DNA from 2 places in the Caulobacter sp. FWC26 genome. Region 2 is predicted to be linked to the other one. Evidence: predicted binding sites of a transcription regulator. Region 2 holds the regulator's gene; the other holds the start of a gene.
What was found. The regulator LexA, encoded in region 2, represses DNA repair genes until DNA is damaged. The targets are predictions, from matches to a motif close to ATGTTCNCNANNTGTTCT.
Positions count from the first base shown of each region.

Region 1: a site for LexA is predicted at 1,968-1,985, ahead of CSW63_RS05970 (DUF72 domain-containing protein). Genes of this name have one in related genera too.

Region 1 covers NZ_CP033875.1:939,587-943,996, forward strand. Annotated here, with positions in the region: gene CSW63_RS05960 (acetyl-CoA acetyltransferase) at 1-195, shown strand, start outside; partial or broken gene CSW63_RS05965 (DUF1295 domain-containing protein) at 204-1,065, shown strand; gene CSW63_RS05970 (DUF72 domain-containing protein) at 1,209-1,961, opposite strand; gene CSW63_RS05975 (L-serine ammonia-lyase) at 2,141-3,529, opposite strand; gene CSW63_RS05985 (M28 family metallopeptidase) at 3,685-4,410, opposite strand, start outside.
Region 2 covers NZ_CP033875.1:2,313,797-2,318,206, reverse strand. Annotated here, with positions in the region: gene CSW63_RS12565 (ComEC/Rec2 family competence protein) at 1-922, shown strand, start outside; gene CSW63_RS12560 (isocitrate lyase/phosphoenolpyruvate mutase family protein) at 966-1,733, shown strand; gene lexA (transcriptional repressor LexA) at 1,812-2,516, opposite strand; gene CSW63_RS12550 (class I SAM-dependent methyltransferase) at 2,688-3,539, opposite strand; gene CSW63_RS12545 (lysophospholipid acyltransferase family protein) at 3,590-4,180, opposite strand; gene trpC (indole-3-glycerol phosphate synthase TrpC) at 4,276-4,410, opposite strand, start outside.

The DNA of each region.
Region 1 (4,410 bases), 1.4 Mb from region 2:
CCGATCAACCCCTCGGGCGGCCTGATCGGGACGGGCCATCCGGTTGGCGCCACTGGGGTGCGTATGGTTCTGGATGCCTGGAAGCAGACCACCGGGCAAGCCGGCGACTACCAGGTCGAGGGCGCGAGAACCGTGCAAACCCTGAATATCGGTGGCTCCACCACGACGACGGTGAGCTTCGTGGTCGGGACTTAAGGACGAAAATCCTCCCCCTGGCTGAGAAGGATCCATTTCCCGCATCGCCCCGTATCAACCGCATACTTCCGTCCAGAGTCTTTCATGGCCATCCTCAGCATCCTCGCCGTCAACGCCGCCGTCTCGGCGGTCGCGTTCCTCGCCCTCTGGGCTGTCAGTCTACGGACGAAGGACGTCAGCTTCATCGACGCCTGGTGGGGCCCCAGCATGGCCTTGCTGGCCTGGAGCTCCCTGCTACAGGGACCGCACACGCCGCACGGCCTGCTGCTGACCGGGCTCTGCACCCTGTGGGCCGCGCGGCTGGGGATCTATCTGCTGTGGCGCTGGCGCAAGCACGGCGCCGATCGTCGCTATGTCGCGATCTTCGCCCACTATGAGAAGACCAAGCGCTGGAACTTCGCCACCACCTCGCTGATCATCGTGTTCGGTCTTCAGGCGGTGCTGAGCTATCTGGTCGCCCTGCCGGTGCAACTCGGACAGGGACCGGGCCCGCTGGGCGTCCTCGCCTATGCCGGCGCGGCGCTGGCCATCATCGGCATTCTGTTCGAGACCATCGGCGATGCTCAGCTCACGGCCTTCAAGGCCAATCCCGATAACGCCGGCAAGGTCATGGACAAGGGCCTGTGGCGCTATACCCGCCACCCGAACTATTTCGGCGACGCCTGCGTCTGGTGGGGCCTCTATCTCATCGCCGCCGAGACGGGTCTCGGCGCCTGGGCCTTGCCGGGTCCGGTGCTGATCACCTTCCTGCTCACCAAGTGGAGCGGCGTGCCGACCACCGAGGGCAAGATGAAAAAGTCCAAGCCGGGCTATGCGGAGTATGTGGCGCGGACTAGCGGGTTCGTGCCGTGGTTTCCGAAGAAGGTTTGAACAAAAAGCGGTGTCATCCCGGAAGCCTCGTAGAGGCTATCCGGGACCCAGGGGTGAAGGAACGCTGTGCGCGCCGCCCCTGGGTCCCGGCTCTACGCTACGCTTAGGCCGGGATGACACGGATTAGGTTCAGGAGGGGGCGCTTACGCCGCCCCCAGCTTCTCGATCAACGCCATCGCCGCCGCCGGATTCCTCGCCTTCGCCCCCGCGATGAAGTAGGCGAACACGTCGCCGCGCTCGGCCCACTTGCGGGTCTGGGCGACCACGCCGTCAAGCTCCTCGGAGGTCATGCCGGTGGGCTCGTCCTCGCGGCTGCACATCAGGCGGGCGTAGGTGAAGTCGGCGGTGGGCTGGTCGATGCACGGCCACTCAGGCGCCTCGTCATCGACGGCGTAGACGATGGCCACGCCATATTTGGCGCAGAGGTCGTAGAACTGCTGGCAGGCGAAGGTCGGGCTGCGAACCTCCACCGCATGGCGCAGGCGAACGCCCTTCTGCTCGTTTGGCAGTAACTTCAGAAAACCCTCGAAATCCGCCGGATCGAACTTCTTGGTGGCCATGAACTGCCAGTTGATGGGACCAAGCTTCGGACCAAGCTCCTCCAGCCCCTGCGACAGGAATTTCTCCAGCGAGTCGTTGTTCTCCGACAGCACCCGGCGGTTGGTGCAAAAGCGGCTGGCCTTGACCGAGAACACGAAGTCGTCCGGCGTCTCGTCGCGCCACTTCATCCAGCTGTTGGGCTTGAAGGTCGAATAGTAGGTGCCGTTGATCTCGATGCTGGTCAGCTTGGAGGACGCGTATTTCAGCTCGTCTTTCTGCTTGAGGTCATCGGGGTAGAAGGTCCCGCGCCAGGGCTCGAACGTCCAGCCGCCGATGCCGGTTCGGATCTTGCCCATGTGCAAATGTTCCCTTGATGTTCCGGTGGCGCACCGTAGAAAAAGGAGCGGGGACGGCAAGCCTCGAGACGCCCCACCTGACCTCGCTTCGCGAGGTCGTCCGGCCCCAGAGGGGGCGGAAGGCGCCCTTCTTCCCCCTCTGGGGGAGGAGGGCCGTCAGGCCCGGAGGGGGCGAGTGATCAACACTCCACCCGGTTGACCGACAGGCCCACCGCCAGGCCGCCCATCGAGGTCTCCTTGTAGATCTCGTTCATGTCCTCGCCGGTGCGCTTCATCGTGGCGATGACCTTGTCGAGCGACACCGAGTGCTGGCCGTCGCCCAGCAGGGCCAGGCGGGCGGCGTCGATGGCCTTGATGGCGCCCATGGCGTTGCGCTCGATGCAGGGGATCTGCACCAGGCCGCCGATCGGGTCGCAGGTCAGGCCGAGATTATGCTCCATGCCGATCTCGGCGGCGTTCTCGATCTGGGCGTTGGTCCCGCCGAGCGCGGCGGCTAGCCCCGCCGCCGCCATCGAGCAGGCGACGCCCACCTCGCCTTGGCAGCCGACCTCGGCGCCGCTGATCGAGGCGTTCATCTTGTAGAGCGCGCCGATGGCGGCGGCGGTCAGCAGGAAGGTGCGAACCTGTTCGGGCGTTCCCTTGTGGAAGCGGACGAAGAACCGCAGCACGGCCGGAACCAGGCCCGCCGCGCCATTGGTCGGGGCGGTGACCACACGGCCGCCGGCGGCGTTCTCCTCGTTGACCGCCATGGCCCACAGGTTGACGAAGTCCATCGCCGCCAGCGGATCGCTCATCTGGCGCTCCATCCGGCCCAGGATGGTCTGGTGGATCTGGCGGGCGCGGCGCTTGACGGTGAGGCCGCCGGGCAGCACGCCCTCCTGGCGCATGCCGCGATCGATGCAGGCCTCCATGGCGCCGAAGATACGGTCAAGACCGGCGTTCATCTCGCCCTCGCTCATCCGCGCGCGCTCGTTGGCGGCCATCACCTCGGCGATGGAAAGGCCCGCCTGCTCGGCGCGGTCCAGCAGGTCGGCCGCGCTTTCGAACGGGAAAGGAATCTCAGGGCCAGCCTCGGGCGGGGTGTTGCGGCCCATCTCGCTTTCGTCGCGAACGAAGCCACCGCCAATCGAGAAGTAGGTCCGTTCAGCCAAGAGGGCGCCAGCCTTATCGAAGGCGCTGAACGTCAGGCCGTTCGGATGCTGGGGCAGGCGCTCATGGCCCAGCCAGACGATGTCTGTCGCCGCGTCGAAGGCGATATCGACCTCACCGCCCAGCTTCAGCGACTGGCTGGCCTGGCTTTCCAGCAGGGTGGCTTCGCCGGCGTCGGGATCGAGCTCCGCCGGCACGAAGCCCATCAAGCCCAGGATCACGGCGCGATCGGTGGCGTGGCCTTTGCCGGTGAGGGCGAGGGACGCGTAGAGCCGCGTTTCGACCCGCGCGACGGAGGTCAGCTTACCGGCGTCGCGCAGCCGACCGATGAACAGCACTGCCGCCGTCATCGGGCCCATGGTGTGGCTGCTCGACGGGCCGACGCCGAGTTTGAAGAGGTCGAAAACGGAGGCGGTCATGGGGGAGGTCGCAAACTCAAGGTGTCATCCCGGAAGCCTCGGAGAGGCTATCCGGGACCCAGGGGCGGCGCGCACGGCGCTTTGTCACCCCTGGGTCCCGGCTCTACGCTACGCTCCGGCCGGGATGACACGGGAAGGAGCGTTTCGGACGAACCCTACTTCCGCTCGGCCTTGCTGGCGTCGCGCGCGGCCTTGAACTCCGAGCCCGCGCCCCAATCGGGCCAGCGGGTCGAGCCGGCCAGATCGCGGCCAACGCTGTAGACCAGAGCGATGTCGGCGCTCATGCCGTCCAGACGCCAGTTGTCGTTCCACTCGTCGGCGGGCTGGTGGTAGGCGTTGATGCGATAGGCGTCAGCGGCGGCCTTGCCGGCGGCGACACCCCCCTCGACCAGATCTTCGCCGGAACCAAACGAGATCGCCGGCACGCCGCGCTTGGCGAAGGGGAAGTGGTCAGAACGGTAGAAATAGCCGGCCTCTGTGGCCGGGTCGGGCGTATACACGCGGCCGACGGCCTTGCCCTTGGCGATCAGGTCGTCGAGCAGGTCGAGCTTGGCGTTGCCCGAGATCGTGAAGTCCTTGGCCGGGCCGGTCGGATCCAGGGCGTCGGTGTTGATGACGCCCGCCGTCTTGGCCAACGGATACAGCGGATTGGCCGCATAGTACTCCGAGCCCAGGAGGCCCTTTTCCTCGGCGGTTACGGCCAGGAACACCATCGAACGGTCCGGCTTGGGGCCGCTGGCGGCCAGACGGCCCATCTCCAGCATGGCGGCGATGCCGGTCGCGTTGTCGACGGCGCCGTTATAGATCTTGTCGCCCTTGGCGTCCGGCAGACCGACGCCCAGGTGGTCCCAGTGGCCGCTGAAGATCACGGTCTCGTCCGG
Region 2 (4,410 bases):
GACGCCGTGGTGGATCCGCGTCCCGCAGGCCATGGTCGCCTGGCTGGCGGCCAGTGTCGCCGCCAGTCTCGTCGCAGGACTGGCCACCGCGCCGTTCGCGATGCAGCATTTCAACCGGGTCGCGGTCTGGGGGCTGCCCGCCAACCTCGCCGTCGCGCCGTTGTCCTCGTTCGTGATCATGCCGTTCCTGGCCATCGGCGCCGTCCTGGAGCCCATCGGACTAGGAGGGCCGCTTCTAGCCCTGGCCGGCTGGGGCGTAGACGCAATGCTGGCGGTGGCCAACGCCTTCGCCAACGCGCACGGTGCGCAGCAGGTGGTGGCCAGCGCGCCGCCGCAGGTCCTAGTCGTGGCGTTCCTGGGTTTGATGATCCTGTGCCTGTGGAAAGGAAGACTGCGCTGGATCGGCGCGCCTCTGGCGCTGTCGGTCGCGCTGTGGCCCAGACCTGCGCCGCCGGACGCCTGGATCGCCGCCGACGGCGCCACTGCCGCAGTGCGGTCAGGCGACGCGGCTGTGCTGCTCCGGACCGACGCCAAGCGCTTTGGCGCGGAGCTTTGGGCAAGACGCAGGGGGCTGGAGCCGGCCGCCTGGCGTCTCTACGTCTGCGATCGCCGCGTCTGCGCGCCGGGTTTGGGGGCGCCCGTGCGTCTGGCTTTGGCCTGGTCGCGCAAGACGCCCGACGCCGAGACCCTCTCCGGGTTGTGCGTTCGGAGCGAAATCGTGGTCATACGAGGACCTGCGCCGGTGCGAGCGCCGCCGCTTTGCGCCGAGACCGTGCTGCTGACCGGCGAGGATTTCGCGCGCTTGGGAGCAGCTGAGCTCTATAGACGTCCCGACGGCTGGCGGATCGTCTGGGCCCAGCCGCTACGTGGCCAGCGGCCCTGGAGCGCCCTGCTGACACGCGATGTCACGCAGCGGGATTAGAAACGGGCGCCGCCCCGTCTGCGGGACCACGAGGAGCGCCATCATGTCCACCGCCTTCACCGCCCGCCGCGCAGCCTTCCGCGCCCTGCATTTGGAGGGATGTTTCGTTCTTCCTAATCCCTGGGACGCGGGAAGCGCCAAGCGGCTCAAGACGTTGGGGTTCAAGGCTTTGGCCTCGACCAGCGCTGGCATGGCCTGTTCCTTGGGCAAGGACGATGGCCAGGTGACGCGCGACGAGGTGATCGCCCACCTGGCGATGCTTTGCGCGGCCACGGATCTGCCGGTGAACGCCGATTTCGAGAACGGCTTTGGCGAGACGTCGGACGAGGTGGCCGAGAGCGTTTCGCTGGCTGTCGCGACCGGGATCGCGGGCCTATCGATTGAGGACTGGTCGGGGGCGGCGCTCTACGACGTTCCCGTCGCTGTCGAGCGGCTCAAGGCGGCGCGCGCGGCTATCGACGCCAGTGGCCAGGATGTGATGCTGGTCGGCCGGACCGAGGGCTATCTTCGCGGCCGTCGCGATCTGGGACCGGCCTTGGAGCGTCTCAAGGCCTATGCCGACGCTGGTGCGGACTGCCTCTACGCGCCTGCGGTCAGTGATCCAAAGGAGATCGAAGCCATCGTTCGAGCGGTCGCTCCCAAGCCCGTCAACGTGCTGCTGTGGGGTTCGGACATGAAGGTCGAGAACCTGGCGGCGTTGGGCGTGCGCCGAGTCAGCAGCGGCGGCGCGCTGGCGGGCGCCGCTTGGGCTGGTTTCGACGCTATGGCTGAACGGCTGGCGCGCGAAGGGCGACTGACGTCTGTTAGCTAAAGCGAGACGGTGAACGCGAAAAAGGCCCTGATCCCGCTTGAGGATCAGGGCCTTGGGCTTCAGTGGCCCCTAGCGACCTTAGTGATAGCGCCGGATCAGGCCGACCAGCTTGCCCTGAACTTCGACCTGGTCGGGCCCGAAAATGCGGGTCTCGTATTTCGGGTTCGCGGCCTCCAGAGCGATCGAGCCGCCCTTCTTGCGCAAGCGCTTCAGGGTGGCTTCCTCACCAACCAACGCGACGACAATCTCGCCCGACGTCGCGGTGTCGCCCTTTTTTATGATGACATAGTCGCCATCGAGGATTCCGGCCTCGATCATCGAGTCGCCCTGAACCTCCAGAACATAGTGTTCACCGCCGCCCAGCATAGACTCCGGCACCGGCAGCCGCTCGCGTTCGTGCTGGATCGCATCGATCGGCGTACCCGCAGCGATCCGGCCCAGGATTGGCAGTTCGCGGCTGTCGTTGGCTGGCGCGGCGGCGCTCGCGGCTTGCGCTGGAGCGCCGCCGCCCTCGAAGACCTGCGGACGGAACGCGCCACGCCCCTTGGGCGGCGCGGCGGTCGTCGCCTGCTGAGGCAACTTCACCACCTCCAGCGCGCGGGCGCGGTGAGCAAGCCGGCGGATAAACCCACGCTCTTCCAGGGCGGTGATGAGGCGATGGATGCCCGACTTGGACGCCAGGTCCAGAGCCTCCTTCATCTCGTCGAACGACGGGGAGACGCCGGTCTCCTTGATCCGCTCGTGAATGAACATCAGCAGTTCGTGCTGCTTGCGCGTGAGCATATCGGCCTCGGGTGGAGCGCGGAACAAACCGCAAACCTTGCGAATGTTCTCCTGGTGTTCCGCGATAATGTCAAGTCGAGGTTCGTTAACGCGGGAAACACGCTCAATTTCAGAGGCTTAGCAAAAGTTGAGGCTAAAAGGTCTGAAGAATCAAAAGCTTAATAAAATCTTTCAGGTGCATTTGCGGGCGATGATGATGTCCTGGTCTTGGAGGGGCTCCCGCCGCCAGACTCCCAGCGCTTGGTTCAGAATGTCGAGGCCCAGCGCCTCATACTGGTCTCGCACAGCCTGAAGGTCATAGCCGATGACCGCCTCGGGCAAGTCTGGCGTCGCAGTCCAGCACCCGTCCAGAGCATGGGCGAAGTCAAAGGCCGCGCGACCCTCGCTGGCGTTGGCGCGCGCCTCGTCGTCGATCAGGTACCACGAGATGATGCTGACGCCGCCGGGCCTCAGCACCCGCGTGATCTCGCGCGCGAACTGCGCCTGGTCGGCCGCCAGCAGGTGGGTGAAGACCGAACCGAGCCAGACATAGTCAAAGCTCGCGTCGGGATAGGGGAAGACATATGCGCTGGCCGGCTGGGTTCCGCCGGGGTTGTAGCGGTCGCTGTGCATGTCGGCGTGGAGGAACTCGAATCGCGGATCTCCGACCGCGATGTTGGCGCGGCACCAGTCGATGGCCTCCGCCATCACGTCAAAACCCGCGTAGCGGCCGTTCTCATCCAAATAGTCGACAAGCGGCGCCGCGGCGCGGCCGATCCCGCAACCGACGTCCAGAAGGGCGTGATGGGGCTTTAGGCCAGCGTCCAGGAAGAGAGACTTGAATCCCTGGCCTACCCGGACGAAGTCGGCGTCGGCGGCGCCGACCAGATGCCAAAGTTCTCTTGGCGCGCTTACCGATCCGGTGTCGTCGCTCGCGCTTTGGTCGGACGGAGATGAGACGCGAGCAAACGGTCGCAGCCGGCGCCAAGCGCGCTTGATCGGCGACGGCGCCAGGGCTTTCAACGAGGTCAGTAAGGCGCGCATCCGATTCTCCTGTCAGTCCCGGCGCTCGTCTTATAGATCCGTGGCGTCCGTTAGGCGTCCGACGCCGTGTCCAGATCGTCGAACCGCGTGGCCAACTCAGGGAACTTCGGGGTGCAGCTCTGGTAGAAGCTGGCGATCCGGCGCATGTCGGCGGCGTAGTCGCCGGTCGGATAGATCGCGGGGCCCAGGCCCACGACCTTTCGCTGGTAGTCCATCATCCCCAGCACCATCGGGACCTTGGCGCCCATGGCGATGTGATAGAAGCCCGTCTTCCATTGCCGCGCCTTACCGCGCGTGCCCTCGGGCGCGATCGTCAGCATGAAGGTGTCTCGACGGCCGAATTCTTCGACCATGGCCCTGACCATGTCCTTGGAGCGCTCGCGGTCGAGGGGGATGCCACCCAGGTCCCGCATCATCTGATCGAATGGCGCCTTGAACAGCGAGGCCTTGCCGATGAAGCTGAGATCAAGGTTCAAGGCGTCGGCTGCGCCGACGAAGTAGACAAAGTCCCAATTGCTGGTGTGGGGCGCAGCGATGACGACGAATTTTCGCGTCTCGGGCGGCGCGCCCTCGATCTTCCAGCCCTGCAGCTTGAAGTTCGTGGCCAGAGCCCATTTCACGACTCGCGCGAGCCAGTTCATGTCCGTTTCCTCATCCGCGTTCTCGGCGCGGCGACGGGGGGAGGATGGAGCTGCTTCGCCGTCCGACGCCAGCGCCTTGAAAGCCCGTTTCGGGTTTATCCGATCAGGGCGCGGGTCGCGGCCGTGACATCCGCATGACGCATAAGGCTCTCGCCGACCAGCATGGCCTTCGCGCCGGTTGCCTCCATGCGAACGACGTCCTGGTGGGTGAAGACGCCGCTCTCGGTGAC